Regions from separate parts of the Shewanella spartinae genome, predicted to be linked through region 2. Evidence: predicted binding sites of a transcription regulator. Region 2 holds the regulator's gene; each other region holds the start of a gene.
The links. Region 2 encodes sigma-54, which starts transcription at its own class of promoters, with help from an activator protein. Its sites were predicted from a motif close to GTTGGCACGNNNNTNGNNT; they were not measured.
Positions count from the first base shown of each region.

Region 1 (10,856 bases), 290 kb from region 2:
GCCATAAAGTTAAATCAATTTTATGCAGGACGTCAGGCGCTTAAGCCAAGTTAATCTACCGGTAAAAGGGTATAAAAAAGCCGCCTCATGGGGCGGCTTCTTCGAGCTATGATCCTAGCTTAGAGGCGAGGATTATAGGCTGTAGTACAGCTCAAATTCTGCTGGGTGAGTGGTGCGAGCCACTTTCTCAGCTTCTGCTGTCTTCAGCGCGATGTAAGAATCGATGAAGTCATCAGAGAATACGCCGCCTTTGGTAAGGAACTCACGGTCTGCATCCAGGTTCTCAAGTGCGTTCTCAAGAGAGGTCGCAACCTGTGGGATCTCAGCCGCTTCTTCCGCTGGCAGATCGTATAGATCTTTGTCCATGGCTTCGCCTGGGTGGATCTTGTTCTGGATACCGTCAAGACCAGCCATCAGCAGTGCAGCGAACGCCAGGTATGGGTTAGCCGTTGGATCTGGGAAGCGAGTCTCGATACGACGTGCCTTAGGGCTTGGTACTACTGGGATACGGATAGACGCAGAGCGGTTACGTGCCGAGTAGGCCAGCATGACTGGTGCTTCGAAGTGAGGCACAAGACGCTTGTACGAGTTAGTGCTTGGGTTAGTGAAGGCGTTCAGCGCGCGAGCGTGCTTGATGATACCGCCGATGTAGTACAGAGCAGTCTCACTCAGACCCGCATACTTGTCACCTGAGAAGAGGTTAACACCGTCTTTAGCCAGTGATTGGTGAACGTGCATGCCGCTACCGTTGTCGCCAACGATTGGCTTAGGCATGAAGGTCGCCGTCTTGCCGTAAGCGTGGGCCATGTTGTGAACCACGTACTTAAGGATCTGGATTTCGTCAGCCTTTTCAGTCAGCTTGTTGAAGCGAGTCGCGATCTCGTTCTGACCGGCAGTCGCCACTTCGTGGTGGTGCGCTTCAACTACTTGACCCATCTCTTCCAGAACCAGACACATGGCGCTACGAAGATCTTGTGAAGAGTCAACCGGTGCTACTGGGAAGTAACCGCCTTTCACGAATGGACGGTGACCTGTGTTGCCGTCTTCGTAGTGAGTGCCTGAGTTCCAAGCCGCTTCTTTAGCGTCTAGCTTAACGAAACAGCCAGACATGTCGGTGCCGAACTTAACGTCGTCAAACAGGAAGAACTCTGGCTCAGGACCAATGAGTACGGTATCGGCGATGCCGGTAGAAACCATGTACTCTTCGGCTTTCTTAGCGATAGAGCGTGGGTCGCGGTCGTAACCAGTCATAGTGCCTGGCTCGAGAATGTCACAGCGGATCAGGGCAGTGGTTTCTTCGGTGAACGGGTCAAGAACGAAGGTCGTTGGGTCTGGCATCAGTACCATGTCTGACTCGTTAATGCCTTTCCAACCAGCAATAGATGAACCGTCGAACATTTTACCGTCTTCAAAGAAATCGGCATCAACCTGGTGAGCAGGAATAGATACGTGCTGCTCTTTACCTTTAGTATCGGTAAAACGCAAATCAACAAACTTAACTTCAAGTTCTTCTAGTTGTTGTAAAACTGATTCAACTGACATTCTAAAGTCTCCGAGTAGAGTAGAGGGGATGCCCTTCTTATATCATTCAGCGTTGCGACCAACGCGGTTCTGGCATGAGTAAAGCTAGACTCGTGCCAAAAGTTTAACGTATTGATTTTTATGGGAACAATAAAGAAGGTAGGTGACGGGAATCTCGATATTGCACCATAAAGGTGCAACCGATGCCTCTTGATGGTGCGTTCACCAATATGGTGCGCACCAATATAAACATGACTATTCATAGCTGACTAAAAAATAATCCTGTGCGAGAGCCCCTCGCTAGAGTAGAATGGCACGTTTTTTATTGCAACAGCTATTATTAGGGCTGTTATCAATACCCTATTTTTTCGATGGTAAGAGGTTTATCCGTGTTAGAGAATTTACGTAACATCGCCATTATTGCACACGTTGACCATGGTAAAACGACCCTGGTTGATAAGCTGCTGGCACAGTCTGGAACCCTTGAGACTCGAGGAGAGGCCGCTGAGCGGGTGATGGATTCCAACGATCTTGAAAAGGAACGTGGAATCACGATTCTGGCGAAGAATACTGCCATCAAGTGGAACGATTACCGTATCAACATCGTTGATACCCCTGGCCACGCCGACTTCGGCGGCGAGGTAGAACGTGTACTTTCTATGGTTGACTGTGTGCTACTGCTAGTTGATGCGGTCGATGGTCCAATGCCACAGACACGATTCGTGACTAAGAAAGCCTTCGCTCAAGGCCTTAAGCCTATCGTAGTGATCAACAAGATCGACCGTCCGGGTGCGCGCCCTGATTGGGTTATCGATCAAGTATTCGACCTGTTTGACAACCTGGGTGCTACCGACGAGCAGCTGGACTTCCCAATCGTTTATGCCTCAGCACTGAACGGTTTCGCGACTCTGGATCCTGAAGAGACTGGCACAGACATGACGCCACTGTTCGAGACTATCGTCGAGAAAGTGTCTTCACCTGACGCCGATGCCGAAGGTGCCTTCCAGATGCAGATCTCTCAGCTGGACTACAACTCATACGTGGGCGTTATCGGCGTTGGCCGTATCAAGCGCGGTAGCGTTAAGGTTAACCAGCAGGTTACCGTAGTGGGCGCCGATGGCACCACGCGTAACGGTAAGATCGGCCAGGTACTTGGTTACATGGGTCTGGACCGTCACGAAGTGGCTGAAGCTAATGCCGGCGACATCGTAGCGATCACAGGTCTTGGCGAGCTGAAGATCTCTGACACTGTCTGTGCCGTGGGCAACGCCGAAGCCTTGCCACCTCTGTCTGTTGACGAGCCGACACTGACCATGACCTTCCAGGTAAACACCTCGCCATTCGCTGGTAAAGAAGGTAAGTACGTGACTTCACGTAACATCCTTGAGCGTCTGCAACAGGAACTGGTACACAACGTGGCACTGCGCGTCGAAGAGACAGACAGCCCAGACCGTTTCCGCGTATCGGGCCGTGGTGAACTTCACCTGTCTATCCTTATCGAAAACATGCGTCGTGAAGGCTACGAGCTGGCCGTATCACGTCCTGAAGTTATCGTTAAAGAGATCGACGGCGAGAAGTGCGAGCCATACGAGACGCTGACCGTTGACGTTGAAGAAGAGCACCAAGGTGCGGTGATCGAGAAGTTAGGTACCCGTAAGGCCGACATGCGTGACATGCAGCCAGACGGTAAAGGCCGTGTGCGTATCGACTTCATCATTCCTAGCCGTGGCCTGATCGGTTTCCAAACCGAGTTCATGACAGCCACTTCTGGTACAGGTCTTATCTACCACTCATTCGACCATTATGGTCCAGTGAAGGGTGGCGATATCGGTCAACGTCAGAACGGAGTGTTGATCTCTAACGCTACCGGTAAGGCACTGACCTTCGCCCTGTTTGGTCTGCAAGACCGTGGTCGTCTGATGATCGGTCACGCCGCCGAAGTTTACGAAGGCCAGGTAGTGGGTATCCACTCTCGTGCCAACGACCTGACAGTTAACTGTCTGAAAGGTAAGCAGCTGACCAACATGCGTGCCTCTGGTACCGACGAAGCTCAGGTACTGACACCGCACATCCAGATGACCCTAGAGCAGGCGCTCGAGTTCATCGATGACGACGAATTGGTAGAAGTGACTCCGCAGAGCATCCGCGTGCGTAAGCGTCACCTGACCGAAAACGATCGTAAGCGTGCCAGCCGCGCCTCGAAAGACGCTTAATTTGACCCGCACCTTTTAGGTGCAGTCGATTAGCCCAAAGCCCCGACCATGCAGATGGCCGGGGTTTTTTGTATCTGGCGTTAGCTGGCCAGATATTCAGCAATGCCAACGCGAGCGTCAATGGTAACTTGCACTAATTTATACGAACCATATATAATGCGTATATATTTTATAGCTAAGTGTATGTAATGGGTATAGTAAAAATTTCCGACGAGCTCCATGAGGAGCTGAGAAAGGCCAGTGGCGTCATGGCGCGTTCCATCAACTCCCAGGCCGAGTTCTGGATCAAGATGGGGATGATGGCCGAGCTCCATCCTCAGCTGTCTTTCAATCAGATCATGGCCGAGCTGCTCAAGTCAGCAGACGTGTCGGCCCAGCATGTCACCAGCGGTGAGACCATTCCTGATGCAGAATAGGGTGCAGCTCAAGACGGCAGAAGAGATCGCACTGATGCGCACCGCCGGGCAGCTGCTGGCCAAAGTCTTTCAGATGCTGGATGCAGAGGTGAAACCCGGCCTCTCAACCATGGCCCTCAACGATCTGGTAGAGAACTATATCGTGGAGGAGCTCGAGGCCAGGCCCGCGAGCAAGGGGCAATATGGCTATCAGTATGTGCTCAACTCCTCGATCAATGAGGTGGTCTGTCACGGCATGCCTAAGGGCAATCAGCTAATCGGCCCCAGAGACATTATCAACCTGGATATCACCCTGGAGAAGGGCGGCTTCATCGCCGATTCCAGCAAGATGTTTGTGATGCCTGAGGCTTCGCCGCAGGCGCGCAAGCTCTGCCAGGTAACCTATGAGGCGATGTGGGCCGGTATCGAGCAGGTAAGACCCGGCGCCAGACTGGGCGACGTCGGCCACGCCATACAGCGCCATGCCGAGTCCCATGGCTACAGTATCGTCAGGGAATACTGCGGCCACGGCATAGGCCGTGAGATGCACGAGGCCCCCGAGGTGTTACATTACGGCAGCCCGAACAAAGGCCTACTGCTCAAGGAGGGGATGGTCTTCACCATAGAGCCTATGGTGAACCAGGGCACGGCGAAGATTAAGACCAAGAAGGATGGTTGGACTGTCGTTACCCGTGACAAGAAGTTGTCCGCCCAGAGTGAACACACAGTCCTGGTCACCGCCACAGGTTACGAGGTGTTGACTCTTAGGCCAGAAGAGAAGCTGCCTTTTTCGGACTGAAAAGGTGGCAGCCTGATGTGTCGAGAGTCGCCGCGACCTAATCTTGTTGTAGTTGAGTCATTAAAAACGGGTCGTTCTTTAGCATCTACCTGCAGTCGGTTTTTAGTGTCTACCAGAATAGGTATTTAGTGGGGGCGTTTGCTTCCATGGCTGCATGGTTAACCTATCGCCTGTCCGGCGGGGGATGTGCAAGCACTCATTTGGCAGGGTGAGCGAAGCTTAGCTAAGTGCTCAGCGCACCATTTCTACAAACTGTTTTCTTCCTATCGCCAGGCTGAGCAGCAAGCTGGTGATGAGTAGTGGCCCGCCCAGCTGCTCGGCCAGGCTAACCATGGCCAGCCCCAGGGCGATAAGCAAGTAATAGAGTAGGCCGAACAGGGCGCCGGCCGCCCCGGCCTGATCGCGATACTCCACTAAGGCTTGGCTGAGAATGTTGGGAATGGCGATGCCAAAGGCGGCGACGATCAATGCCATGGGTAGCAGAAAGCCAAGATGGGTCTCGCTAAGATACACCCCAAAAGAGCCGACTAAGGCCAGCAGGCTGGCTAGTCTTAACAATCGAGGCTGCGAAACCCCCTGCTGCAGTAAAGTTTTGTTGATCGCGCTGCCGACCAGGGTCCCTATTGCCAGTGCGATGCCACTATAGCCAAAGGCCTGTGTGCTCAGCCCCAGACGTTGAAATACAAAGGGACCCTGTAGGTAATAGCTAAACAGCAACACGTTGAAACCCGCGACCAGCAAGGCGTTGTGCCAAATATTGCCATCTGTCGCCAGGCGCCTCATGAGTGCCCAAAGAGGAAGAGTTTGCCTGGTGGCCGGGCGTGTCTCGGGCAGGCGCAGCAGACAGACGGCGTAGAGTAGCACTGCCATCAGAGACAGGGTGAAGAATACCGCCGGGTAACCGCCTAGGCTTGTTAGCAATCCGCCAGAGAGCATGCCGACGACGGGACTGATGGCGATCCCCATGCCAATATAAGCGAACACCTTGGCCAGTGCTGTGCCGTCGAAGCTGTCCCTCAACATGGTCTGGGTGACCACAGAACCCACGGCGGCACCGAAGGCACTGAGGGCGCGCATCGCCAGCAGCCATTGGAAACTGGGCACCCATAGGGCGGCAAAGGCCGCGATGCCATAGAGCCCCAGCCCCAACAACATGGTACGGCGCCTACCCAGGTGGTCGCATAGAATTCCCCAGCACACCACGCCGAAGGCGAAGGCCAGGAAATAGATGGATAGCGTCTGGCCCGCCAGGGCCAATGGCACGTCAAAGCCCGCGGCAATGTGGGGCAGCGCCGGGCTGTAGAGGGTTTCCACTATCTGGGGAAACATCATCAGGATCACCATCAAGGGGATCGAGGGAGTAGTTTTCATGGTGCTAGACTCATCGTCATCGAAAGGATGTGCAGTCTAACGGCCTCTGTTATAGTCCCAATAATATGATTAAGACAATAAATATTGAAATGAGGACAGATGGCGTTTATCGACGAGTCCTGTAAATTTGATCCCGATGCCTTAGAGACTGAGGTGGTGGGGATCGCCGCCCGCCTGGGACAACACGATTCGGGCATGCATAGTCATGCCAAGGCGCAGCTGCTCTATGCCCCTCAGGGTTGCATGACCATCACACTGGACGGATTGCACTGTGTGTTGCCGCCCACCCGTGCCGCCTGGATCCCGCCGGCTTGCCGTCACAGCGTGGTGATGAATCGGGTGGTGGATTACCGCTCCCTCTACTTTGCGCCGCAGTTGACGGGGAGCATTGCCAATCGCATTCAGATCCTCGAAGTGACCCCCCTGTTGCAGGCGCTGGTGGAGCGTATGGCCTTCTGGCCCTGGGACAAACCGGCGATGGCTATGGTGAACACCTATCAGCTGTTCTTCGAGGAGCTTTCCCAGGCCAAGGAGAGTCATCTGGTGTTGCCTATGCCAAGCGACAGACGCCTGCAAACCTGGCTCGCCGAGCTTCAGCGTGCGCCATGGGATGTTCCGACCCTCAAGCAGCTAGGGCAGCAGCTAGGCGCCAGTAGTAAGACCATCAGCCGCATCTTTACCCGACAGACGGGAATGCCCTATCAGAGCTGGCGTCAGCAGTGGCGGCTGCAACAGGCGATCGCCCTGCTCGCCACCGGCCATCAGGTGAACGACGTCGCCTACCGTCTGGCCTTCTCTAGCGATAGCGCCTTCATCGCTTTCTTCAAGCAACACACCGGCAGCACGCCGCTGCAGTATTTGCAGCCAAAATACTGATAAATGGCGGATTTGACTGGCCGTTATTATTATCGGGGGAATTTTAGCTATTAAGCTTCTGGCAGATATGGATGTTTAGCTGAGTTATTTGACACCAAGGCTTAGTGGTCAATCTATTGCCTGCGGCAGGTGTAGCTGGGGAGCCATAGGCGTTTCGTTTCTTAGTGTCGACCTGAACTGGTGTTCAGTGGGATTGTTTGTTTCTATGCTTCATGGTCAACCTATCGCCTGCCCGGCGGGGATGTGTGGGATGTTAGCTATTGAGCTTCTGGCTCATGCAGTTGTTTAGCTGAGTTATTTGACACCATGGCTTGGTGGTCAACCTATCGCCTGCCCGGCGGGGGATGTGCAAGCACTCTTTTGGCGCGCCACAAGCACATCCATGTGGGCTTCACGGCGGCGTCCATGGCGCCGAGAGCCAAAAGCGTGCTTACACCCCTATCTAAACGTCTCTTCGATTAAGCCATATTTGTTGTTATTTGGTGGGGTGGTTATGTTCGTATAAGAAAGTGAGGGAAGTCTTGCATCTCGCTGTAATAGACAAGTCTCATTATTTTTGCCCTAAGTAACTGTGTTTGATAATAAAAACTCGCTATTGTTGTAAAACTTAAATGCTTATAATTTTCTACCGTGGAATGCATTCGGAAGTAATGATTTATATTTCCGGTATTGTCACTAATAAGCGCTAGCAAACGAGGTAGGTTATGGTGAATAAAGAACCCAAAAAGCAACATTATGTGCCTCAATTTCTTTTGAGGAATTTTGCTCTCGGCGAGAAGAAGCATATCCATATATTCGATATTAGAGCGGGGAAGCGCTTTACCTCACATGTTAAAGATGCTGGACATGAGAATAACTTCTACCATCATCCAGAAGATGGAAATCAAATGGAGTTTGAACTTGGAAAATTAGAAACCCAAGTCGCACCTATCATTGATGGAATACTCTCCAATGGTTCAATCAAGCATTTGAGTGCTCAAGAGATTCTGTTGATTGGGTTATTTACAGTTGTGCAAATGATACGGGTAAACTCTTTACGCGAAAGCTTATCTGAAATGACGGGAATCATTTTTGAAAAGGTGAAAGAGTATTCGATTGCTCCTGGTTCTCAGGCTGAAGAGTTTCTAGCAAATCTTTCTAAGCAGAATTCGAAAACTCAATCAATTGAAATGCTGAAAGAAACTCCTCAAGAACTATTACCATACTTACTAGAAAAATCATTAGTATTGGAAGAGGCTCCAGAGGGTGAGTCATTTTACCTATCTGATAATCCAATTATTAAATATAACAATCTACCTAGAAAGCATCACAGCTTTCTAGGGTTGAGGCTAAAAGGCATAGAAGTACACTTTCCAATTTCGCCCAAATACTGTTTAAGCTATCTGTGCTCCGAGTTAATTGATGATGTTAGACATTCGGTGGCAATGCACCAGCGAGAAGTGCATATGGGATTAATATCGCCAAGTGATCTATCAGATACGATAAAAATGTTGGATGATATCGATCATAAGAATCCCCACATACTTACTAGTGCAAACATGGATTACCACAATTCTCTGCAAGTGCTGCGTTGCTCAAGGTTTGTATATTCAAATTCAGGAAATTTTGAGTTGTTAGAGAAAATACTGAAAAAAAATCCAAATATTGCATTTAAGCAAAGAATTACTAGTGATAGTAGAGCTTCCTAGCAACAATGCTTTTGATTGTTTAAAGATTACCAAAGGCGGCTAAATCGAAGAGAGGGGATGACCCGGTGTAGATGCAGGTGCGGACGTCGATGGCAGGGATGCCATCGTCGAGCCCACAGGGAAGTGCTTGCGGCGTGTAGCAGCTGTATCTGCACAAAAGCGAGCCGCAGGCTATAGGTTGCATCGAAGGTTAGACCTTCAAACTGACCCAATTAACACCAAATACCTTAACCCCACCGCAGGCTATAGGTTGCAATGAAGGTGCGACCTTCAATTCTCGCCTAGATAGCGATGTCCCTGAGGGCAAAATTATCATGGGCCCCCAGCCAAAAGGGTATCCCCAACCCAAAGGGCATCAATGCCCAATTGCCCCCAAATGTTGTATCAAATACATCCTAATCTCGGTCGGCGTCTGGCTGACCCAGAATCCCCCGACATAGGCGATCAGCGGGATCATAAACAGCAGCAGTAACAGCATGATGGTGAGGCCGCGGGCGGAGAGCTTGATGCCGTTGCGGGTGCTGAAGTGCAGGGCCTCCTGATTAGGGCAGGCGGAGACGCAGCGCATGCAGGCCTGGCATTCGTCGGAGCGTACCGTGCCTTGCTCATGCACCTTGATATTGGCCGGGCAGGCGCGGGTACATTTGTCGCAGTTCATCCCCTTGGTCTCGATGAGGCAGTGCTGGGTGCTGCGGCGGATCTTAAACGGACTCAAGAAGCTGGTGAGGCCCAGTAGGGCGCCATAGGGGCAGATGTAACGGCAGAAGCCCTGGCGGCGCCAGGCGGCCAGCAGCAGTATGACGGCGAAGCAGGCCAGGGTAATTAGCCCCGGGGTAACGAAGAAGAGCGCCATCTTAAGGTCGGCGATCTTATGGTAGTTGCCCTCGAGATAGTGGGGAATACTGGCCGAAGGCATGCCGAGCACGATATAGAGCAGACCCGCCAGTAGCAGGTATTTGAGCATGCGCAGCGGCCAGTCGAGCCAGGTGGGCGGCAGTAGTTCACGCTTGATGAAACGCTTTCTCAGCTTATACAGGTATTCGCCGGCGAGCCCCAGGGGGCAGGCCCAGCCGCAGAAGGCGCGCTTACACAGCAAACCCGTGAGGATCACCACGGTGAGCATCACGGCGGCGGCCGGATGGTTTTGATCCCAGATGCCCAGGGTGAGGATCGCCTTGAGTTCTATGGCGCCGGCGATGGGCAGGAAGGCGTCGCCCACGTCGGGCCGCATCAGGTAGGGCGTGACGCCCAGCTTGAGCATGACGGCGTTGGCCGCATATTGAATGCCGACCAGCAACATGGAGAGTGCCAGCAGGTGTTGTATCCCCTCCCTGAGGGTGTTGGCGCGCACATCGCCTTTGACGAAATCGCCTTGGAATCTGTGGGCGAGGGCCAGCACGCCGGCGGCGAGCAGCAGGGCGACAAACAGCGGCCAGTAGAGGGTGACCAGTGCCGCGCCCAGCAGGGAGGCAGCGCTTACCACGGCGCCCCAGCGTTTGCCGCTCCAGTAGAGTAGGCTGCAGCTGTAGAGCAGGGCCAGTGTCAGGGTCAGGGATTCGATAAAACTCATTGCCATTAACCAGTTATGAGGCGGATATAGCTGAGAGTCGGGGATTTGGGCGGAGTTCTGACAGGGTTTCACTTGTGTGCGCTGGCTCGCTAAAAAGCCTGATTGGCAGTGCATTTAGGTGATCTTGGTCCTAATGGCGTTAAAAAAGCGGGGATAAAAAAGTGGGCATGGACATGCGGGGATAAAAAAGGCTGACACTCGTGTGCCAGCCAAAGGGAGAGGTTATTGGATGATGGCGCGGGCCTGCATCTGGTCGACGACGAAGCGGGTCAGTGCCTGAATGTTCTGCACCTCTGAGCCGCTGTCATTGGCGTCGATATCGGCCTGCCAGACGACCTGCTTGGCCTGCTTGTCGTAGACCTGTATATGCAGCTGCTGCTGGCCTGAACCCGCCCAATCGACGAGTGAGCCAATTTGAGTGCC
Region 1 is NZ_CP080418.1:4,245,038-4,255,893, reverse strand. Features, by position in the region: gene glnA (glutamate--ammonia ligase) at 133-1,542, opposite strand; gene typA (translational GTPase TypA) at 1,911-3,734, shown strand; gene K0I31_RS18405 (ParD-like family protein) at 3,923-4,150, shown strand; gene map (type I methionyl aminopeptidase) at 4,140-4,928, shown strand; gene K0I31_RS18395 (multidrug effflux MFS transporter) at 5,160-6,299, opposite strand; gene K0I31_RS18390 (AraC family transcriptional regulator) at 6,399-7,175, shown strand; gene K0I31_RS18385 (DUF4238 domain-containing protein) at 7,880-8,863, shown strand; gene K0I31_RS18380 (4Fe-4S binding protein) at 9,219-10,433, opposite strand; gene K0I31_RS18375 (hypothetical protein) at 10,656-10,856, opposite strand, start outside.
Region 1: glnA (glutamate--ammonia ligase) is a predicted target of sigma-54. The motif match lies at 1,624-1,642, and genes of this name have one in related genera.

Region 2 (10,856 bases):
AGCGCCGAGCCGGCGCGTCCGGCAAACAGCAGCGCGGTCACCACGGGCCCCAGTTCACGCAGCAGACTGAGCGCCACCATGGGCCCCAGGCTGTCTTCGGTGCCGAAACCCACCAAAATATTATAGCCCTGCAACGCCAGCACCATGCCGATGAAGAGGCCGGAGACCAGGATGATCACCATGGACTGCACGCCAATCACGTACAGCTGCTTGATCAGTAGCGGCGTGCCCTTGCGCACCCTGGGCACCTTGGCGATAGCGCCCCACAACATGAGTCCGGCGCGTCCCAGGCCGGTGACGCTATCGATCGCACCACGACCTAAGCGGGCGATTTGATCAATCACGCTCACCTAACATCTCCTTCTGGTAATCCTGGGCGGGAAAATGAAACGGCACGGGCCCGTCGGGCTCGCCGCCGATAAACTGTTTCAACTTAGGGTTGTCGGCCGCCATCAGTTCGGCCGGCGTGCCGTGGGCGATCACCTTCTTGTCGGCCAGCACATAGACATAGTCGGCGATCCCCAGCACCTCTTGCACGTCGTGGGAGACCACCACAGAGGTGAGGCTCAGCGCATCGCTCAGCTCGCGGATCAGCTTCACCAGCACCCCCATGGAGATGGGATCCTGACCGGCGAAGGGCTCATCGTAGAGCACCAACTCTGGCTCAAGGGCAATGGCGCGGGCCAGGGCCGCACGTCTCTGCATGCCGCCGGAGAGCTCACTCGGCATCATCTGCGCCGCGCCTCTTAGCCCCACGGCCTCGAGCTTCATCAGCACGATGCGGCGAATGATCGCCTCGGGCAGGTCCGAGTGTTCCCGCAGGGCAAAAGCCACGTTGTCGAACACATTCATGTCGGTAAACAGGGCGCCGCTCTGAAACAGCATGCTCATGCGTTTGCGCAGGGCAAACAGCTCGCTGCGATTGCATTTATGCACGTCAACGCCATCGACCTTGATGACCCCAGAGTCCGGCCGCAGCTGACCACCGATCAACTTAAGTAGGGTGGTCTTGCCTATACCGCTGGGTCCCATGATGGCGGTCACCTTCCCCCTGGGGATGGTGAGGCTGACGTCGTCATAGATAACATGGGTGCCACGACTGAAGCCCAGATGGCTGATCTCCACCAATGGCTGCACGTGTTCCATCGGCGCTTGTTCCATCGGCTTAGTCTCACCCTTGGCTTGGCTGTCATGACTTAACGATTGATGACTCATAACGGGACCTAATGCGTTCCATGGTTAGGCGGCAGGAAAAGAGACAAATTGTACGAAATTGACGGATTGTGCACAACTGAATCGACACTATCTTTGCGCAATACTTTCAATTTTGTTCAATTCCAGCGAAAATGCGCGGCAGACTCTTAAACAAAAAGATTTTCAATGCTATTTAATATTTTCTTACTGATTGCTGGTTTGGGTGCCCTTGTCTGGAGTGCCGACAAATTTGTCTTCGGCGCCGCGGCATTCGCCCGTAATCTCGGCCTGCCGCCCATGTTAATTGGCCTCACCATAGTCGCCATGGGCAGCTCGGCCCCGGAAATGTTTGTGGCAGCCACCGCCTCCATCGACGGCATGACAGACACCGCCATAGGGAATGTGCTGGGCTCCAACGTCGCCAACATCACGCTGATCCTGGGGATCACCGCCCTGTTAGGCGCAATCTCGGTAAGCTCACAGACACTCAAGCGGGAAATCCCTATGATGCTAGGCGCTACGGCGCTGGCGGGCTATTTCCTTCACGATGGTCAGCTGACCCGCGTCGAGGGCTTGGTGCTGATGGCACTCTTCTTCGCCCTCATGGGGTATCTGATCTGGCATGCGATCGTCAACAAGGAGAAAGATCCCCTGATCGACGAGGCCGAGAGCGAGGTGCCTAAAGATGTGCCTACGCCTAAGGCGATCCTCTGGCTGGTGATAGGCCTAGTGCTGCTGCCCCTGTCTGCCGACTGGATGGTGCAGGGCGCCGTGGGTATCGCCAAGGCCTTCCATATGTCAGACTTAGTCATAGGCCTGACCATTATCGCCGTCGGTACCAGCCTGCCTGAACTGGCGGCCTGTGTGGCCGGCGTGCTGAAGAAAGAGGACGACCTTGCCATAGGTAACGTGGTCGGCTCTAACCTGTTTAACATTCTTGCGGTTTTGGCGCTGCCTGCCCTTATCGCCCCAGGCGCGGTAGATGCCGCCGCCAGCAGTCGCGACTTTTACATGGTGATGGCAACCAGCGTTGCCCTGGCCATACTGATTTTATTAACCGGCAAGGCCCGCCAACTACGCCCCTGGCATGGCGGTGTGTTATTAGCGACTTTTATCGCGTACCAAGTCACGCTTTTCCTATCCTAATAACGTTTAGGCCGACAAAATAGAGAGAACAAGATGGTAGATGCAGATCAATTACGTCAATGGGGACGCAAGGTTATCGATACCGAGCGCAACGCGCTGGACAACCTGTATCAATATGTCGACTCGAGTGAATTTGCCAAGGCCTGCCAACTGATCCTCGCCTGCACCGGCAAGGTGATCGTGATGGGCATGGGCAAGTCCGGCCACATAGGTAACAAGATCTCGGCCACCCTAGCCAGCACAGGCACCCCAGCCTTCTTCGTCCACCCCGGCGAGGCCAGCCATGGCGACCTGGGCGTACTGAGCGAGAACGATATCGTGCTCGCCATCTCCAACTCGGGCGAGGCCAGCGAAATTTTAACCCTGATGCCTGTGATCAAGCGCATGGGGCTGCCGGTCATCGCGGTGACGGGCAAGCCTGAGTCCAACATGGCCAAGCATTCGGTCGTTCATCTGTGTATCGAGGTACCGGAAGAAGCCTGCCCGCTCGGACTGGCACCCACCTCGAGCACCACGGCGACGCTCGTCATGGGCGACGCCCTGGCAGTGGCCCTGCTGCAGGCCAGAGGCTTCACTAAAGATGATTTTGCCCTCTCCCACCCAGGTGGTAGCCTGGGACGCAAGCTGCTGCTCAAGGTGAGCGACGTGATGCACAAGGGTGACGACTTGCCTCTGGTGGCAGAAGATATCTGTATCACAGAGGCCCTGTATGAGATCTCCAAGAAGGGGCTCGGCATGACTGGCGTAGTCAACAGCCAGGGCCTGCTGGTCGGTATCTTCACCGACGGCGACCTGCGCCGGGTGATCGACGCCGAGATCAACCTACGTAAGACCTCCATCTCAGAGGTGATGACCCATGGCTGCGTCACCGTCAGCGAAGGCATCTTAGCCGCCCAGGCCCTCAAGGTGATGGACGAGAAAGAGATCAACGGCCTGATCGTCACCGACGAGCAGCAGAAGCCGATTGGCGCACTCAATATGCTGGACATGGTCAAGGCGGGGGTGATCTAACATGGCACATCAAGGTTTCTATGGCCCGATAACCGACGCAGTCTGGCAGAAAGCCAAACAGATCAAACTGTTAATCTGCGACGTCGACGGCGTCTTCTCCGACGGTCTGGTCTATATGAGCAACTCGGGCGACGAACTCAAGACCTTCCATACCCGCGACGGCTATGGCGTGCGCTCGCTGCTGACCAGCGACATCCCGGTGGCCATCATCACGGGGCGTAAGTCGCAGATAGTGGAAGATCGCATGACGGCCCTGGGTATCACCCACATCTACCAGGGCGTCGACAACAAACTCGAGCCTTATCAGGAGCTGCTTAACCTCTATAAGGTGGCGCCTGAGGAAGTTGCCTATATCGGCGATGACATGGTGGATCTGCCCGTGATGGAGCAGGTGGGCCTGTCTGTCTGCGTGGCCGACGGTCATCCCTATGTGCGCCAACACGCCGACATGGTTACCCATATCAAGGGCGGCCACGGCGCGTTGCGTGAACTAACGGATCTCATCCTGCTCAGCCAGGATAAGTTTGCCTCGGCCCACGGAATGAGCATATGAACAGAGTCACGCTGGCGATCATCGCCTTCTTCGGCACCGCACTGATCCTCTATTGGCAGGTTCAGTCGAAAAAGGGCAGCGAAGAGCTGGCCCTGGATAATGTCGATCGTCCCGACTACATAGTCCGGGATCTCAAGAGCGTGCAATACAATGATGAGGGTGGTATCAACAGCCGGGTATCGGCCAGTCACATGGAACACTACGCCGAACGCAACCAGACCTACTTTACCCAGCCCATCTATCTGGTCTACCCCGACAACGGCGATGCCCAGTGGCGCCTGAGATCCACCAAGGGCACATTGGACAAAAATAGCGGACGGGTCACCCTGGAAAATAATGTTATCATTGATGCCATTAGCCCAGAGGAACCGATTCAGACCATAGAGACCACCTATCTGGAGCTGGATCTCAATACTATGATTATGACATCCGACAGAAGCATTCGGATCACAGGGCGTGATTTCCTCATCACGGGGGAAGGCTTATATGCCGATCTCAACGCCCAAAATATCAAACTGACGAGTCAGGTAGAAGGAACATATGAAACTAAATAGCCTTATTCTTGCGGGCCTGCTGCCCCTGGTCAGTGTTGGCGCCTATGCCAAGGTGAACGACCTGCTGCAAGAGGTTAAGATCTCTGCCGCCAGCCAGGAAGCCGACATTAAGAACAACCAGATCATCTTCCACGGTCCGGTCGAGGTCACCCAAGGCTCAATCAAGATATTGGCCAGTGAACTACGCGCCTTCAGCAAAGAGAAGAACAGCGGCAAAATACTGATCGCCACCGGTAATCCGGCCACCTACTCTCAGGTGATGGAAGATGGCCGTCCAGCCTCGGCCAGCGCCAAGGAGATACGTTACGAGCTTTCCAGCCGCACCCTGACACTGATCGGCGACGCCACCCTGGAACAGGAAGGCAGCCAGGTCACGGGCTCACAGATCCGCTACAACATAGAGCAGCAACAGCTGATCGCCGAGAGCACAGGCAAAGACAGAGTGATCACCATCATTCAGCCTGAGAACTATCAGGAACAGATCCAGCCAGAGCAGAAGCCCGAGAAGAAACCAGAACAGGAAAAACAATGACAGACCTGATCTTGAAGGCGGAGAACCTCGCCAAGAGCTATAAGAGTCGTGCCGTTGTCCAAGACGTGAGCCTCACGGTAAAGACCGGGCAGATCGTCGGCCTGCTGGGGCCAAACGGCGCCGGCAAGACCACCACCTTTTACATGGTCGTCGGCCTGGTACAGAGCGACAAGGGCCGCATCTTCATCGACGATGACGACCTGACGCTAGACCCCATGCACCTGCGCGCCCGCAAAGGCATAGGCTACCTGCCCCAGGAAGCCAGTATCTTCCGTAAGCTCTCGGTGCGGGACAACATCATGGCCGTGCTCCAGACCCGCAGCGATCTTAATAACGATGGCCGCGAAGAGGAGCTGGAACACCTGCTGGAAGAGTTTCACATCACCCATATCCGTGACAGCCACGGCATGGCGCTCTCGGGCGGTGAACGTCGCCGGGTGGAGATCGCCAGGGCGCTTGCCGCCAACCCTAAGTTTATTCTTCTCGACGAGCCGTTCGCCGGGGTCGATCCCATCTCGGTTATCGACATCAAGAAGATCATCGAGCAGCTCAAGAATCGCGGCCTGGGGGTGTTGATCACCGACCATAACGTGCGCGAAACATTAGACGTCTGTGAGAAAGCCTATATCGTCAGCCATGGTAATCTAATCGCCGAGGGCACACCCGCCGAAATCTTAGACAACCAGCAAGTACGAGCAGTGTACTTAGGTGAACAATTCAAGCTATAGTTAATCTTATAATGGGGCCACAGAGGAAAAACCACGCGTTAATTGTGGCCTTAGGCACTATCCGATATATTTGTCCGGCACATATAGCCAGAGCTTTCTCATTTTATAATTAGAAACAAGGGAATAGCAGTACGATGAAAGCGTCACTTCAGCTCAAAATGGGTCAGCATCTCACCATGACGCCCCAGCTACAACAGGCCATACGTCTGTTGCAGTTGTCGTCATTAGAGTTGCAGCAGGAGATCCAGCAAGCATTAGAATCCAACCCGCTACTGGAGTTGGATGAAGAGCAGGAGAGCGCCAGCATCGAGCTGCAAGACGATAGCGTCGGCGACAGCTTCGACAACAAGTACGACGACAAGATAGAGCTGGATTCGAGCCAGGATAACTCAGGGGTCGAGACCTCAGACGCCCTGACTCAAGACTCAATGCCAGACGAGCTGCCGGTGGATACCACCTGGGATGAGGTCTACACTGCCTCGCCAAACTCAAGCTCGGGCGCCATGCGCGACGACGACATGCCTTTTCAGGGCGAGACCAGCGAAGGTCTTTACGAACACCTGGAATGGCAGAAGAACCTGACCCCTTTTTCCGATAACGATCTGGCCATCGCCACCGCCATCATCGACGCCATCGACGAACGCGGTTACCTCACCCAGACCTGTGAAGATATTCTCGAGGCCATGGGCGACCCTGAGATCGAACTCGACGAGGTAGAGGCGGTGCTCAAACGGGTACAACACTTCGACCCTATTGGTGTGGCCGCCCGTGATCTCAGCGAATGTCTGACCATTCAGCTGGCCCAATACAGCGACGATACCCCACACATCGCTAACGCCCGTATGCTGATCAAGGAGCACCTGGATCTCATCGCCGGACGCGACTTCCGTCTGCTGATGCGCAAGACCAAGCTCAAGGAAGATGAGCTGAGGGATGCCATCGCCCTGATACAGACCCTGAATCCCCGTCCCGGCCTCGCCATCACCGCCAGCCGCGACGAGTACGTGATCCCGGATGTGACCGTCACCAAGAAGAAGGGACGCTGGGTGGTCGAGCTTAACCCAGACAGCATGCCCAAGATCAACGTCAATCAGCAGTATGCCGCCATGGCCCGCAGCACTAAGAGTCAGGCGGATGGCCAGTTTATTCGCGGCCACCTGCAGGAAGCCAAATGGTTCCTCAAGAGCCTGGAGAGTCGCAACGAGACCCTGCTCAAGGTGACCAACTGTATCGTCGACTTCCAGCAAGGCTTCTTCGAATTTGGCGAAGAGGCAATGAAGCCCATGGTACTGAACGACATCGCCGAGGCGGTGGAGATGCATGAATCCACCATCTCGCGTGTGACCACGCAAAAATATATGCATACCCCGAGAGGGATCTTCGAGCTTAAATACTTCTTCTCCAGTCACGTCGGTACCGACGATGGCGGAGAGTGCTCTTCTACAGCAATACGTGCCTTCATCAAGAAGCTGGTTGCTGCGGAAAACCAGAAAAAGCCATTGAGCGACAGCAAGATGGCTCAACTCTTGGCCGAACAGGGGATTAAGGTGGCTAGACGCACCATTGCCAAGTATCGCGAGGCAATGCTTATACCGCCCTCGAATCAGCGCAAGAGCTTATAAAACAAACCTGGAAACTGGAGGACTATCTTTATGCAAATAAACCTGACTGGGCACCATATCGAGATCACCCAATCTCTACGAAGCTACATCGAAGAGAAATTCACAAAGCTTGAACGTCATTTCGATCAGATCAATAATGTGCACGTTGTATTAAATGTCGAAAAGTTGCAACAGAAGGTTGAGGCAAAGTTACATCTCCGTGGCGGAGAAGTGTTCGCAACATCCGAACATGCGGACATGTATGCCGCGATAGACTCCCTGATTGACAAACTCGATCGTCAGGTCATTAAACACAAAGAGAAGCTTACTAAACATTAACGATGGAACTGAGTACCATCCTGCGGCCGGAGTGCACCACCTGCGCCACTCCGGGCAGTAAGAAAAAGGTACTGGAGCTTATCAGCGACTTAGCCGCTGTCCAGTACCCCACCCTCTCCTCTCAAGAAATATTTGAAAGCCTTCTGGCTCGAGAGAAAATGGGCAGCACAGGTATAGGCAATGGTATCGCGATTCCTCACGGACGGCTGACTAACATAGATCAACCCGTGGCCGTACTGGTGAAATGTGCTGAACCAATCGCATTCGATGCCATTGACAATCAGCCCGTCGATATCCTTTTTGCGTTATTGGTGCCCGCAGATCAATGCGAGCAACATCTTAGCACCCTGGCCGCTATGGCCGAGAAGCTCAATGATAAGGCGATCATGAAGCAGCTAAGAAAGACCCAAGATGAATCCGAACTCTATCAGGTGATCACCCAATGAAATTGGTTTTGGTATCCGGACGCTCAGGATCGGGAAAATCCGTCGCACTCAGGGTCCTAGAAGATCTAGGCTACTACTGTGTCGACAATCTGCCCTTGCAGATGATGGAATCCCTGCTGGAGCAGCTCAAGGGACGCAGCGATCTCGTGGCCATCAGCGTCGATGTACGCAACATGCCCAGCGAAGAGATCCAGCTGGAAAAACAGCTGGCCAAGCTCCCCAAAGATACCGAAATCTTAAGTTTCTTCCTGAACTCAAGCGACAATGTGCTGCTCAAGCGCTATAGCGAGACCCGCAGACTACACCCGCTGTCACGCTCTAAGGTCTCCCTCAAGGAGGCAATTCAGCTCGAGGGCAAGTTGCTCGACCCCATAGCCAAACTCGTGGATCACTATATCGACACCTCTAACCTCAACATCTATGAGTTGAGCGACAAGGTGCGCGAGATCCTGCTGGGCACGGTCGACAAGGAGCTAGTGATCAACTTCGAGTCCTTCGGCTTTAAATATGGCATGCCGACCGAAGCCGACTTCATGTTCGACGTGCGCTTCCTGCCCAATCCCCATTGGGAACCTGAGCTAAGGCCTCTGACCGGCCTGGATGAGCCAGTGCAGCAGTTTCTGAGTCAGCAGCCACTGGTCAACAAGTTCATCTGGCAGATCGAAAACCTGCTGGAAACCTGGTTGCCACACCTGGAGCGCAATAACCGCAGCTACCTCACCATCGCCATCGGCTGCACCGGCGGCCAACACAGATCTGTTTATGTGACCGACCAGCTCGCCAAGCTGTTCAACAAGGGCAAGCATAAGGTTCAGGCGCGCCACCGAGAGCTAAAGCATGACTAAGTTGGCTCGCGAGCTGACCATCTGCAACAAGTTGGGCCTGCACGCCAGAGCGGCGACCAAGCTGGCGGTGCTCGCCGCCAAGTTCGACGCCGAGGTCACCCTGATCCAGGGCGATAAACAGGCCTCTGCCGCCAGTGTACTCGGCCTCCTGATGCTCGAAACCGGCATGGGTAAAACCATCACCATCACCAGCGAAGGCAAAGATGCCCAGGCGGCCCTGGATGCTATCAGCGCCCTTATTGACGCCAAATTCGATGAGGCCGTATAATCGGCTCGCTTTGCGGTGCCCGCTTAATTTCGTCCTATACTTATCATAGACTTACAAGCCTACCACCCAAGCCGTTCAATCAACTGCCAAAGGAGGAGCTATGCCGATCGAATTGTTAGATAGTGAAACCACAGATCAACGCCTTAATCAGCTCACTCAAGCCTTAGGCAGCGGCATGTTTGTCCATGTGCGCAGCATGCTGCACGACATGGCCGCCTCTGATATCGCCTTTATCCTGGAATCTTCACCACCGCGCACCCGTCAGGTGCTCTGGCAGCTAATCGATCAGCAGCACACGGGGGAGATCCTCGACGAGCTGGGCGAAGAGCTCAAAGATACCCTGATCACTCAGATGAGCCCAGAGCGCGTCGCCAAAGCGGCCGAAGGCATGGACACGGACGATCTGGCCTACATACTGCGTAGCCTACCCGACAGCGTCTTCAATCAGGTGTTGCAGTCGATGACGGCGCAAGACAGGGCCAGGGTAGAGCAAGCCCTTTCCTACCCGGAAGACACCGCCGGCAGTATCATGAACACGGACACGGTAACCGTGCGCCCCGATGTCACCATAGATGTGATCTTGCGTTACCTGAGGATCCGCGGCGAGCTGCCCGATGCCACCGACACCCTCTATGTGGTGGATAAACGCGACAGCCTGCTGGGCGGTGTGCGCATTACCGATCTGCTGACCTGCGACCCCAACGCCTCGGTGCGGGAGATCATGAACGACGATCTCGAAGGGATCCCCGTGGGTATGGACGACGGCGAAGTCGCCCAGCTATTCGAGCGTCACGACTGGGTCTCGGCCCCCGTGGTCGAAGAGGAGACCAACCGTCTGCTGGGGCGTATCACCATCGATGATATCGTCGACGTGATCCGTGAGGACGCCGAACACTCCATGATGGGGATGGCGGGGATGGACGACGACACAGATACCTTCGGCCCAGTGGTCAAGAGTACCCTGAGGCGCTCCCTCTGGCTGACCATCAACCTGTTTGCCGCCCTGCTGGCCGCCTCGGTCAGCAACATGTTCGAGAACACCCTGGAGCAGTTTGCCACCATCGCCATCTTGATGACCATAGTCCCCAGCATGGGTGGCGTCGCCGGCAACCAGACCCTGGCGCTGGTGATCCGCGGTATCGCCCTGGGGCAGATAGGCCAGAGTAACTCCCGCTGGCTGATCGGTAAGGAACTGGCCATCGGCTTTCTCAACGGCCTGCTCTGGTCCATGCTGGTATTTGCCGCCGTCTGGCTGTGGAAGGGCGACATTGCCCTGGGCGGACTGATCGGCGGCGCCATGCTGATCAACATGACGGTGGCCGGTCTGGCCGGCGCCTGTATCCCACTGCTGCTGAAGAAATTCAATGTCGATCCCGCGCTGGCCGGTGGCATGGTGCTGACCACGGTCACTGATGTGATCGGCCTGTTCGCCTTCCTCGGCCTGGCGACCCTGTTCCTGCTGCATTGACACCTAGGCGCATCTCAAAGCTCAATCGGATGCGCTTGAATTTCAATGTTATCGACATCTTTTTCACGCTAGGATAGGTAGAGTCATCCGGCCAGAGAACTGTCATGCAAAATACTCAAATACTCATCATAGAAGATAATGCCGATGTCGCCGGTGTCCTGGGGGACTATC
Region 2 is NZ_CP080418.1:3,954,449-3,965,304, forward strand. Features, by position in the region: gene mlaE (lipid asymmetry maintenance ABC transporter permease subunit MlaE) at 1-350, opposite strand, end outside; gene K0I31_RS17080 (ATP-binding cassette domain-containing protein) at 337-1,146, opposite strand; gene K0I31_RS17085 (calcium/sodium antiporter) at 1,381-2,340, shown strand; gene K0I31_RS17090 (KpsF/GutQ family sugar-phosphate isomerase) at 2,374-3,351, shown strand; gene kdsC (3-deoxy-manno-octulosonate-8-phosphatase KdsC) at 3,353-3,904, shown strand; gene lptC (LPS export ABC transporter periplasmic protein LptC) at 3,901-4,458, shown strand; gene lptA (lipopolysaccharide transport periplasmic protein LptA) at 4,445-4,990, shown strand; gene lptB (LPS export ABC transporter ATP-binding protein) at 4,987-5,718, shown strand; gene K0I31_RS17115 (RNA polymerase factor sigma-54) at 5,853-7,340, shown strand; gene hpf (ribosome hibernation promoting factor) at 7,371-7,658, shown strand; gene ptsN (PTS IIA-like nitrogen regulatory protein PtsN) at 7,661-8,104, shown strand; gene rapZ (RNase adapter RapZ) at 8,101-8,949, shown strand; gene K0I31_RS17135 (HPr family phosphocarrier protein) at 8,942-9,217, shown strand; gene mgtE (magnesium transporter) at 9,318-10,685, shown strand; gene K0I31_RS17145 (response regulator transcription factor) at 10,790-10,856, shown strand, end outside.

Region 3 (10,856 bases), 2.2 Mb from region 2:
CGACCTCGATCAACGAGCAGACCCTGAGCTTCCTGCCCCGTCTGCTGACCACGCTCTTTGCCCTGATGATCTTAGGCCATCTGCTGGTGCAGACCATGATGGAGTTTTTCTTGCAGATGGTGAATCTTATCCCTCAGGTGGTGGGCTAGGTATGAATCGCCGCGCCCGCCCGGCTATCGAGCGTCGCTGAGATGGAGATCTTGCTATCGACTATCATGCAGACGCTGTCGGCCTATATGTGGCCGCTGTTTCGAGTGTCGAGCATGTTGATGGTGATGGCGGTATTTGGCGCCAATACCACACCGACCCGTGTGCGCCTGCTGCTTTCGGTGGCGATCACCTTCGCCATCGCCCCCATGTTGCCGGTCAATACCGAGGTCGAGCTATTTTCATTAGGCGCCGTGTTCGTGACCGTGCAGCAGATCTTGATTGGCGTTGCCATGGGGTTTGTCACCTTGCTTATCATGCAGACCTTCGTGTTGACCGGACAGATCATCGGCATGCAGACCAGCTTAGGCTTCGCCTCCATGGTGGACCCCGGCTCAGGCCAGCAGACCCCGGTTATCGGTAACTTCTTCTTGCTGCTGACGACCATGATCTTCTTGGCGGTGGATGGTCATCTGGTGATGATCCGCATGTTGGTGGCCAGCTTCGATACCATTCCCGTGTCCATGGAGGGAATAAGCATCGCTAGCTATCGGCGTCTGGCGGAGTGGGGCGCCTATATGTTCGGTGCGGCGCTGACCATGTCCATCTCGGCGATTGTGGCGCTCTTGCTGATCAACCTCTCTTTCGGGGTGATGACCCGCGCCTCGCCGCAGCTTAACATCTTCGCCATCGGTTTCCCCGTGACCATGGTGAGTGGTTTGATTATTCTCTGGTTGACCTTGACGCCTATTATGGCGCATTTCGACGAGGTCTGGCGTTCGGCCCAGTTGTTGCTGTGCGATCTGGTGCAGCTGCAATGTAGCACTGCTGGGAGCTTCTGATGGCCGATAACGATACCAGTCAGGAGAAGACCGAAGAGGCGACCCCCAGGCGACGCGAACAGGCGCGAGAGAAAGGGCAGGTCGCCCGATCTAAGGAGCTGGGCACCTCAGCTGTGTTGATGTCGGCGGCGGTAGGGTTTGCCGTCATAGGGCCGAGCCTGGGCCAGTCGTTGATGAGCGTGATGACCAAGCTGTTTACCATGAGCAGACAGGAGATCTACGACACCAATAGCCTGTTCAATATCTGGATGATGGTCTTCAAGGAGTTGGCGATCCCTATGGCCAGCTTCGTGCTGTTTCTCGCCTTTATCGCCTTCTTGGGTAACGTGGTGCTCGGTGGGATAACCTTCTCCGCCAAGGCGTTCATGCCCAAGGGTAATAAGATGAATCCCATCAGCGGTTTTAAGCGTATGTTCGGGGTGCAGGCCCTGGTGGAGCTGACTAAGGGGATCGCCAAGTTCTCCGTGGTGGCCCTGATGGCTTATCTGCTGCTGAGCTACTATTTCAACGATATTCTTACCCTGTCCCAGGGGCATCTGCCGGGCAATGTCTATAACGCCCTGGATCTGCTGGTGTGGATGTTTATTGTGCTCTGCTCCTCTACCGTGATCATCGTGGTGATCGATGTGCCGTTTCAGATCTGGAACCACAATAAACAGCTGAGAATGACCAAGCAGGAGATCAAGGACGAGTACAAGGACACCGAGGGTCAGCCTGAGGTGAAGGGCCGGGTGCGTCAGATGCAGCGTGAGATGGCGCAGCGGCGCATGATGGCCGAGGTGCCCAATGCCGACGTGATTGTGGTCAACCCAGAGCACTATGCGGTGGCGGTAAAATATGATGTGACCAAGGCCGCCGCGCCCTATGTGCTTGCCAAGGGGGTAGACGATGTGGCCTTTAAGATCCGTGAGATCGCCCGCGAGCATGATGTCGCCATCGTCTCGGCGCCGCCATTGGCCAGGGCCATCTATCACACCACCAAGATAGATCAGGAGATCCCCGAGGGGCTGTTTACTGCCGTGGCCCAGGTATTGGCTTATGTGTTCCAACTGCGTCAGTATCAGCAAAAAGGTGGTAAGCGTCCGACGCCTATCCCTATCAATCAGCCGATCCCTGATGAGCTAAAATACTAACGCTTTAAGTTGGTTAACTCTTATTTTGCGTCTGTACTGTCTGATATTTGTTCGTTTGTTATCCGCTCGAGTCGCTGCGAACTAAGCCGGCCTTAAGTTGGCGTACTTTTTGCTGAATCCTAGCTAGATGTCAAAGTTCAGGCGCTAGATTGATGGATTTGAAAGCAACGCTCGGTCAGATAAAACAGGTAAAACCCGCCAATTTTAAAGGGATAGGTACGCCCATATTGGTGCTTGCGGCGCTGGCGATGATCGTCTTGCCCATGCCGGCCTTCCTGCTGGATATCCTGTTCTCCTTTAATATCGCCTTGGCCCTGGTGGTCTTGCTAGTGGCCATCTATACCGACCGCCCCCTGGATTTTGCTGCCTTTCCCACTGTGCTGCTGGTTGCTACCCTGCTGCGTTTGGCGCTTAACGTCGCCTCGACCCGTATCGTCTTGCTCGAGGGGCACAACGGTGGCGACGCCGCCGGTAAGGTGATTGAGGCCTTCGGCTCTGTGGTGATTGGCGGTAACTATGCCGTGGGTCTGGTGGTGTTTCTTATCCTGATCATCATCAACTTCGCCGTGGTAACCAAGGGCGCCGGACGTATCTCTGAGGTGAGTGCTCGCTTTACCCTAGATGCCATGCCAGGTAAGCAGATGGCAATCGATGCCGACCTTAACGCCGGGATCCTTAATCAGGATCAGGCCCGTATTCGCCGCGCCGAAGTGACCAAGGAAGCCGACTTCTATGGTGCGATGGATGGTGCTTCTAAGTTTGTAAAAGGCGATGCCATCGCCGGTATCATGATTCTGGTGATCAACATCCTGGGCGGTTTCGTCATAGGTATGGCCCAGCATGGGCTGGACTTCTCCTCTGCGGTCGAGATCTACACCCTGTTGACTATCGGTGACGGCCTGGTGGCGCAGATCCCTGGCCTCTTGCTCTCTATCGCCGCGGCCTTGATGGTGACCCGTCAAAACGAATCTGGCGACATGGGACAGATGGTGATGAGCCAGATGTTCGATAACCCTAAGTCGCTTGCTATCGCCGCGGGCGTCCTGCTGACCATGGGCATAGTGCCTGGCATGCCGCATTTCGCTTTTCTCAGCTTTGGCCTGATCACCGCGGGCGGTGCCTATTTTCTGCATCGTAAGAAAGATCTCGACAGACAACGTGCCCTGGAGATCGCTAAGACCTCACCTGCGACTCCCGGCGATGCCAAGCCTAAAGAGCTTAGCTGGGATGATGTGCAGCAGGTGGACACCATTGGTCTGGAGGTGGGCTATCGTCTGATCCCGCTGGTGGATAAGGGCCAGGGTGGTGAGCTGCTGGGACGTATCAAGGGCGTGCGTAAGAAGCTCTCCCAAGAGCTGGGCTTCTTGGTGCCCGCCGTGCATATTCGCGATAATCTAGATCTCGCGCCAAACACCTATCGTATCTCCCTGATGGGCGTGGCCTCTGGTGAGGCGGATATTCGTCACGATTGTGAACTGGCCATCAACCCAGGTCAGGTCTACGGCAAACTTGATGGTGTCGAGACCACAGATCCCGCCTTCGGCTTGGAAGCTGTGTGGATCGCCCCTGAGCTCAGAGAACATGCTCAGACGCTAGGTTATACCGTGGTGGATGCCGCCACCGTAGTGGCGACTCACCTGAGTCAGCTGTTAACCAATAACGCCTCCAAGTTGCTGGGCTACGAAGAGGTGCAGCAGCTGATGGATATGCTGGCCAAGCATTCGCCTAAGCTGGTCAGTGGCTTCATTCCCGATGTCTTGCCGCTGGGCACTGTGGTCAAGGTGATGCAGAACCTGCTTAACGAAGGCGTGTCGATCCGCGACCTTAAGACCATAGTTCAGACCCTACTCGAGTACGGGCCTAAGAGTAACGATACCGAGGTGCTTACCGCCGCGGTACGTATTGCACTTAAACGCATGATTGTTCAAGAAATAAGCGGCCCAGAGCCGGAAATTCCTGTCATTACTTTGGCGCCTGAATTGGAACAGATGTTGCATCAGTCTATGCAGGCAACGGGAGGCGAGGGGCCGAATATCGAACCTAGCCTTGCCGAGAGGATGCAAAAGTCGTTACTCGACGCATCCCAGCGTCAGGAGATGGTGGGCCAACCAGCCATCCTACTGACATCGGGTATGTTACGTTCGACGCTGTCGCGTTTTGTTAAACATACGATTCCAAATCTGCGGGTGATCTCTTACCAAGAGGTACCCGATGAAAAACAAATTCGCATCGTATCAGCGGTCGGCCAGTAGAGGGTATTTAAGTGAAAATAAAACGTTTTTTAGCAAAAGATATGCGCTCTGCATTGGCCCAGGTGAAAGAGACATTAGGTTCGGATGCGGTGATCATGTCGAACAAAAAAGTTACCGGCGGTATCGAGATCGTCGCCGCGGTAGACTACGATGAGCCTAAGCCGAGTGTGGCGAAAAATGATGCCGCGCCTCTGTCACCCAGCTTTCTCGAGCTGGCCGAGGAGAAGGTTTCCATCGGTCGTCAGCCCATCAAGACAGAGTCAAAAAAACAGCCATCACCCGTGGCCGATTCGCTACAAGCCCTGCTCGAGCGTCAACAAAATCGCGTCAGTCAGCAATTAAGCCAATCGAATGAAGCACTCGAGATGCCTGCCTGGGCCCAGGGATTGAAGGCGCCCAGCGATGAGATGGCCGCGCCTAATATGCATGGCGGCATGCAGGCTAATCCCCATGCCAACACACATGAGAGCCAGAATTTTAACCGTGCTAAGCGTGATAAGAGCGTGCCAGCTAGCGAGCTCGAGTCTATGCGTGAGGAGTTGGCATCACTTCGCAACCTACTGACACATCAGGTGACCTCACTGCTGACCGAGCAGAAGAGTCGTCTGGATCCTGTGGGCGCCATGTTAGAGAGCCGCCTGCTGGACGCCGAGTTTAGCCCAGAGGTCGCCGCCAAGTTATCGGCCCTTAGCGAGCACTATGTACCGGCAGATCTGGTAAAGGCCTTGCCACGCAGCCTGGCAAATATGCTCGACAACCAAGGTGACGACATCGTTCGTCAAGGCGGTGTGGTCGCCTTCGTGGGGCCAACCGGTGTGGGTAAGACGACGAGTGTCGCAAAATTAGCCGCTCGATTCGCCGCGCAGCATGGTTCAGATCAAGTTGCACTCATTACAACGGATCATTATCGCATTGGAGCCTATGAGCAGCTGGCAACCTATGGCAAAATAATGGGGTGCCCGGTCAAGCAAGCTCATGATCTCAATGAGTTGGAACAAATTCTTTATCAGTTCCGCAATCGCAAGCTAGTATTGATAGATACGGCGGGCATGGGACAGAGAGATGTGAGATTGTTCCAGCAACTTGATAATTTAACTGCAAATAGCAGATTACCTATTCGCAGTTATCTGGTACTGTCATCTACAAGTCAAAGAAGAGTGCTTGAAGATGCCGTCGCGCAGTTTACCCGGATTCCATTATCCGGCGCGATTTTGACCAAATTAGATGAATCAGTGGCCTTGGCACCGGCGTTGAGTGTGTTGATTCAAAGCGGATTACCTTTGAGTTATGTCACCGATGGACAAAGAGTGCCAGAAGATATGCAAGTAGCCGACACCTTAGCCTTAGCCAACAAGGCCCTGTCGGTACTCGAAAAGAAAGTGCAACCAATACAGAATAACGAAAGGTCATATGAACAGGCCTACGCATTTGAGTAATATAATGAGTCGGGATCAAGCAAGCGGTTTACGTATGATGAATCAACCATATAACGAAAAAGTAAAAGTAATTGCCGTAACCGGTGGTAAGGGTGGCGTAGGTAAAACCAGCGTATCGATCAATACCGCCGTCTCCCTGGCCGAGAAGGGCAAGCGTGTGCTTGTGCTCGATGCCGACTTGGGCCTGGCCAACGTCGATGTCATGTTGGGCCTAAGAGCCGAGCGCAATCTCTCCCACGTATTATCGGGTGACGCTGACCTTGACGATATTATCGTACGCGGTCCTAAGGGGATTGGCATTATTCCAGCTACTTCTGGCACCCAGGCCATGGTCGAGCTGACACCGGCCCAGCATGCGGGCCTGATCCGTGCCTTCAGCGAGATGAAGACCCAGTTTGATATCCTGGTGGTCGATACCGCGGCAGGTATCTCAGACATGGTGCTCAGCTTCTCTCGCGCCTCTCAAGATGTGTTGGTGGTGGTGTGCGACGAGCCGACCTCTATTACCGATGCCTATGCTTTGATTAAGATTCTTAGCCGTGAGCACGGTGTATTCAGATTTAAGATTGTGGCAAACATGGTCAGAAGTTTGCGAGAAGGGATGGAGTTGTTTGCTAAACTTAGCAAGGTAACCGACCGTTTTCTCGACGTGGCCCTGGAGCTGGTTGCGACTATCCCCTTCGATGAAAACCTTCGCAAATCAGTTCGTAAACAAAAGTTGATCGTCGAGGCATTTCCTAAGTCGCCTGCGTCAATTGCTTATCACGGCCTAGCGAATAAGATTATTAGCTGGCCAGTGCCACAACAACCGGGCGGACACCTGGAGTTCTTTGTAGAGCGATTGGTTCAACGTCCCGAATATCAAGAGGATCGTACGAGTGAGTAAAGCCGCTGCGTATACTTGTTTAGATAACAAAGCTTCTATTGTCGAACAGTATGCACCGTTGGTAAAAAGGATTGCTCACCATTTACTCGCTCGTCTACCCGCCTCGGTGCAATTGGATGATCTGTTACAAGCAGGTATGATGGGCCTGCTTGAAGCCTCGGCCAAGTTCGATGGCAGCAAGGGCGCCAAGTTTGAAACCTTCGCCGGTATACGTATTCGCGGCTCCATGCTCGACGAGATTAGGCGAGGAGACTGGGTACCCAGGTCGGTTCACCGTAATCAGCGACGCATAGCCCAGGTGATTGACGAGCTAGAACAAGAACTTGGACGTGACGCAAAAGACAATGAAATTGCGGATCGACTTGATATGACGCTCGATGAGTACCATCATATTCTTAATGATGTTTCCGTCGGGAAAGTAGTTGGAATTGAAGATCTTGGTGTATCGGTCGATGTAGTAAGACAGGAAGACGATCATCAGGACGACGCATTTGAGTCACTGGCAGAGACACAGTTCCACGAGGCCCTCGTCGAGGCGATTAAATTACTGCCAGAAAGAGATGGATTAGTTTTGTCGTTATATTATGACGAAGCATTAAATTTAAAAGAGATCGGTGCCGTACTTGATGTAAGCGAATCCCGAGTAAGCCAGATACACAGCCAGGCGATGCTCAGACTCAAAGCTAAACTCAAGCATTGGACCAAAATATAACGATTACATGAGCAATATAAAAACAGCTCCGCGGAGGAAACCTTGGACAAGAATATGAAGATTCTCGTTGTTGACGACTTCTCAACAATGAGACGCATCATCAAGAACTTGTTGAGAGACTTGGGTTTTAATAACACTCAGGAAGCAGATGACGGTTCGACAGCCTTGCCTATGTTGCAAAAAGGCGATTTTGACTTTGTCGTGACCGATTGGAATATGCCTGGCATGCAGGGGATCGACCTGTTAAAGGCTATCCGTGCTGATGACAACCTGAAGCACATTCCTGTGTTGATGGTGACTGCGGAAGCGAAAAGGGAACAGATCATTGCAGCGGCGCAGGCCGGTGTGAATGGCTATGTGGTGAAACCTTTTACTGCGGCGACATTGAAAGAGAAGTTAGACAAAATTTTCGAACGACTCGGTTAATCAAGGTTGAGCTATGCAGGCAGAAACTTCAGGGCTGATCAATCTAGCACAGGCCAAGCAACTCGTTGATCTGCTAGAGGCGGGTCAACAAGAGATGGCCGATGAGCTAATTCGCGATATCGCCAGCCCGATTCAGAAAGAGCTGTTTGACGAGGTGGGTCGCCTAACCCGTCAGCTTCACAGTGCCATAGTGGACTTTCAGGTGGACGGTCGCCTCGTGGAGCTGGCCAATAGCGAAATTCCCGATGCCAAAGAGCGCCTCAATTATGTCATCGACATGACGGAGCAGGCCGCCAATAAAACCATGGACGCCGTCGAAGAGTCTCTGCCCCTTGCAGATGCCCTTACCATGAACGTACAGGCCGTTAAGCCTTCCTGGGATCGCCTGATGCGTCGCGATATTCAGCTGCACGAATTTAAGGCGCTTTGCCATGATGTTCAGCAGTTTATCGAACGCAGCGAATCCGATTCCAATCGTTTAAAAGAGTTACTCAACAACATATTGCTGGCCCAGGACTTCCAAGATCTGACCGGACAGATGATCCGCCGGGTGATCGAGCTGGTGCGAGAGGTTGAGAATAACCTGGTCTCTATGTTGACCGTATTTGGCGAGCAGCCCGCAACGGATAAACCCCGTGCATCTGAGAAGTGCGTCGAAGCTGAAGGTCCTATTATGAACGCTGATCAGCGTGATGATGTCGTGACAGGGCAAGATGAAGTCGATGACTTGCTGTCGAGTCTAGGTTTCTAAGTAGGAGTCATATGAATGTCCTTTGATGTTGATGAAGAGATACTGCAGGACTTTTTGATTGAAGCGGGCGAGATCCTTGAGCTTCTCTCTGAACAGCTGGTGGCGTTAGAAAATAACCCCGACGACACCGAACTACTCAATGCCATCTTCCGTGGATTCCATACCGTTAAAGGCGGCGCCGGCTTCTTGAGTCTGACGCCCATGGTGGATGTTTGTCACGAAGCGGAAAACACCTTTGACCTGTTACGCACGGGTAAGCGCAGCGTTTCTGCCGAGCTGATGGATATCATTCTCCAAGCCGTCGACACCATCAACTCTATGTTTGCCGAGACCCAAGCGGGTGTCGAGCAAAGCCCTGCCGATGAAAGCCTGTTAGCTAACCTTAAATTATTGAGCTCTGGTGGTTTACTGCCATCGGAGCAGGGCGGGGCATCAGTTGAAGCCGTTGCCGAAACGCCGGTTGAACCGGCTGTCGAAATACCAGCAGATGATGGTATCGAGCTGTTTGATATGCCGCTCGATGACGGTGTCGAACTGTTCGACGAGCCGGTAAACGATGCGCCCGTGACCTCCATCGCCGGTGAAGGCGACATCGATGAGATCGATGAATCTGAATTCGAAGCCCTGCTCGATGCCCTTCACGGCAGTGGTAAGGGGCCATCAAGTACGGCGCCTGCCGGTGCGGCGCCGATTCAGGCGAGCGATAGCGACGACATAACAGACGATGAGTTCGAGTCGCTGCTCGATGAACTTCATGGCTCGGGTAAATTCCAGGCCCCTTCGGCCCCAATTGCCAAGGTGCCTGAGCCAACCTCGCCGCCGGTGGATGCCGATGAGATCACCGACGATGAATTTGAGAAGCTGCTCGATGAGCTGCATGGCGCCGGTGCCGGCCCTGGCAGTGAGACAAGCAAACCAGTAGCTCCTGCCGCTAAGGCGCCAGCAGCGCCTGCGCCGGATAAAGTCGCCGCCCCTGCGCCAAGTAATGTTAAGGCTCAGAGCGTTAAGGCACAGCCCGTTGAGGCGCCAGCTCCTAAGCCAGTGGTGAAAGAGAAAGCCGCGGCCAAGGCGCCGGCAACTAATATGCCTCAGGCGGAAACCACAGTGCGCGTCGATACCGCGCGCCTGGATCAGATCATGAACATGGTCGGTGAGCTGGTATTGGTGCGTAACCGCTTGCTTAGCTTAGGGATCTCCCGCGATGATGAGGATATGTCTAAGGCGCTGGCGAACCTGGATCTGGTAACTGCCGATCTCCAGGGCGCTGTGATGAAGACGCGCATGCAACCGATCAAGAAGGTCTTCGGTCGCTTCCCTCGCGTGGTGCGTGACTTAGCGCGCAGCCTGAATAAAGAGATCGATCTTCGCATGATAGGTGAAGATACGGATCTGGATAAGAATCTGGTGGAAGCCCTTGCGGATCCTTTGGTTCACTTGGTGCGTAACTCGGTTGACCATGGTATCGAGATGCCTGACGAGCGTGAAGCTAACGGCAAGTCGCGTACCGGGACTATTACCCTTTCTGCCAGTCAGGAAGGTGACCATATCCTGCTCAAGATTGAAGATGATGGCGCCGGGATGGACCCAGAGAAGCTGAAGCAGATCGCCATCAAGCGTGGCGTGCTCGATGAAGACGCAGCGGCGCGCATGTCTGACGAAGAGGCTTATAACCTCATCTTCGCCCCGGGCTTCTCGACCAAGGTGGAGATCTCCGATATTTCCGGCCGTGGCGTCGGCATGGATGTAGTGAAGACGCGTATCACTCAGTTAAACGGTACCGTGCATATCGATTCATTGAAAGGTAAGGGGACTTGCCTGGAGATCAAGGTGCCGCTCACCCTGGCTATTATGCCGACCCTGATGGTGGAAGTGGCTCAGCAGGTATTTGCTCTGCCGCTGTCGAGCGTTAGCGAGATCTTCCATCTGGATCTGACCAAGACCAATGTTGTCGATGGTCAGCTGACCGTCATAGTGAGGGAAAAGGCGGTGCCGCTCTTCTATCTCGAGCATTGGCTGAGTCGTAAGGCGGTGAGCTTTAAGCATGGCGACAAGCAGCACGGCCACGTGGTGATAGTCCAGCTGGGTACTATGCAGATAGGCTTCGTGGTTGACTCCTTGATCGGTCAGGAAGAGGTAGTGATCAAGCCTCTGGGCACCTTGTTACACGGCACCCCAGGCATGGCTGGCGCGACTATTACCTCTGACGGTGGCATCGCATTGATATTAGATGTACCCGGCTTATTGAAACATTACGCCAAGAACAAGAAATAA
Region 3 is NZ_CP080418.1:1,572,508-1,583,363, forward strand. Features, by position in the region: gene fliQ (flagellar biosynthesis protein FliQ) at 1-149, shown strand, start outside; gene fliR (flagellar biosynthetic protein FliR) at 192-989, shown strand; gene flhB (flagellar biosynthesis protein FlhB) at 989-2,122, shown strand; gene flhA (flagellar biosynthesis protein FlhA) at 2,275-4,374, shown strand; gene flhF (flagellar biosynthesis GTPase FlhF) at 4,386-5,810, shown strand; gene K0I31_RS07010 (MinD/ParA family protein) at 5,815-6,696, shown strand; gene K0I31_RS07015 (RNA polymerase sigma factor FliA) at 6,689-7,408, shown strand; gene cheY (chemotaxis response regulator CheY) at 7,451-7,834, shown strand; gene K0I31_RS07025 (protein phosphatase CheZ) at 7,848-8,585, shown strand; gene K0I31_RS07030 (chemotaxis protein CheA) at 8,601-10,856, shown strand.
Region 3: flhA (flagellar biosynthesis protein FlhA) is a predicted target of sigma-54. The motif match lies at 2,219-2,237, and genes of this name have one in related genera.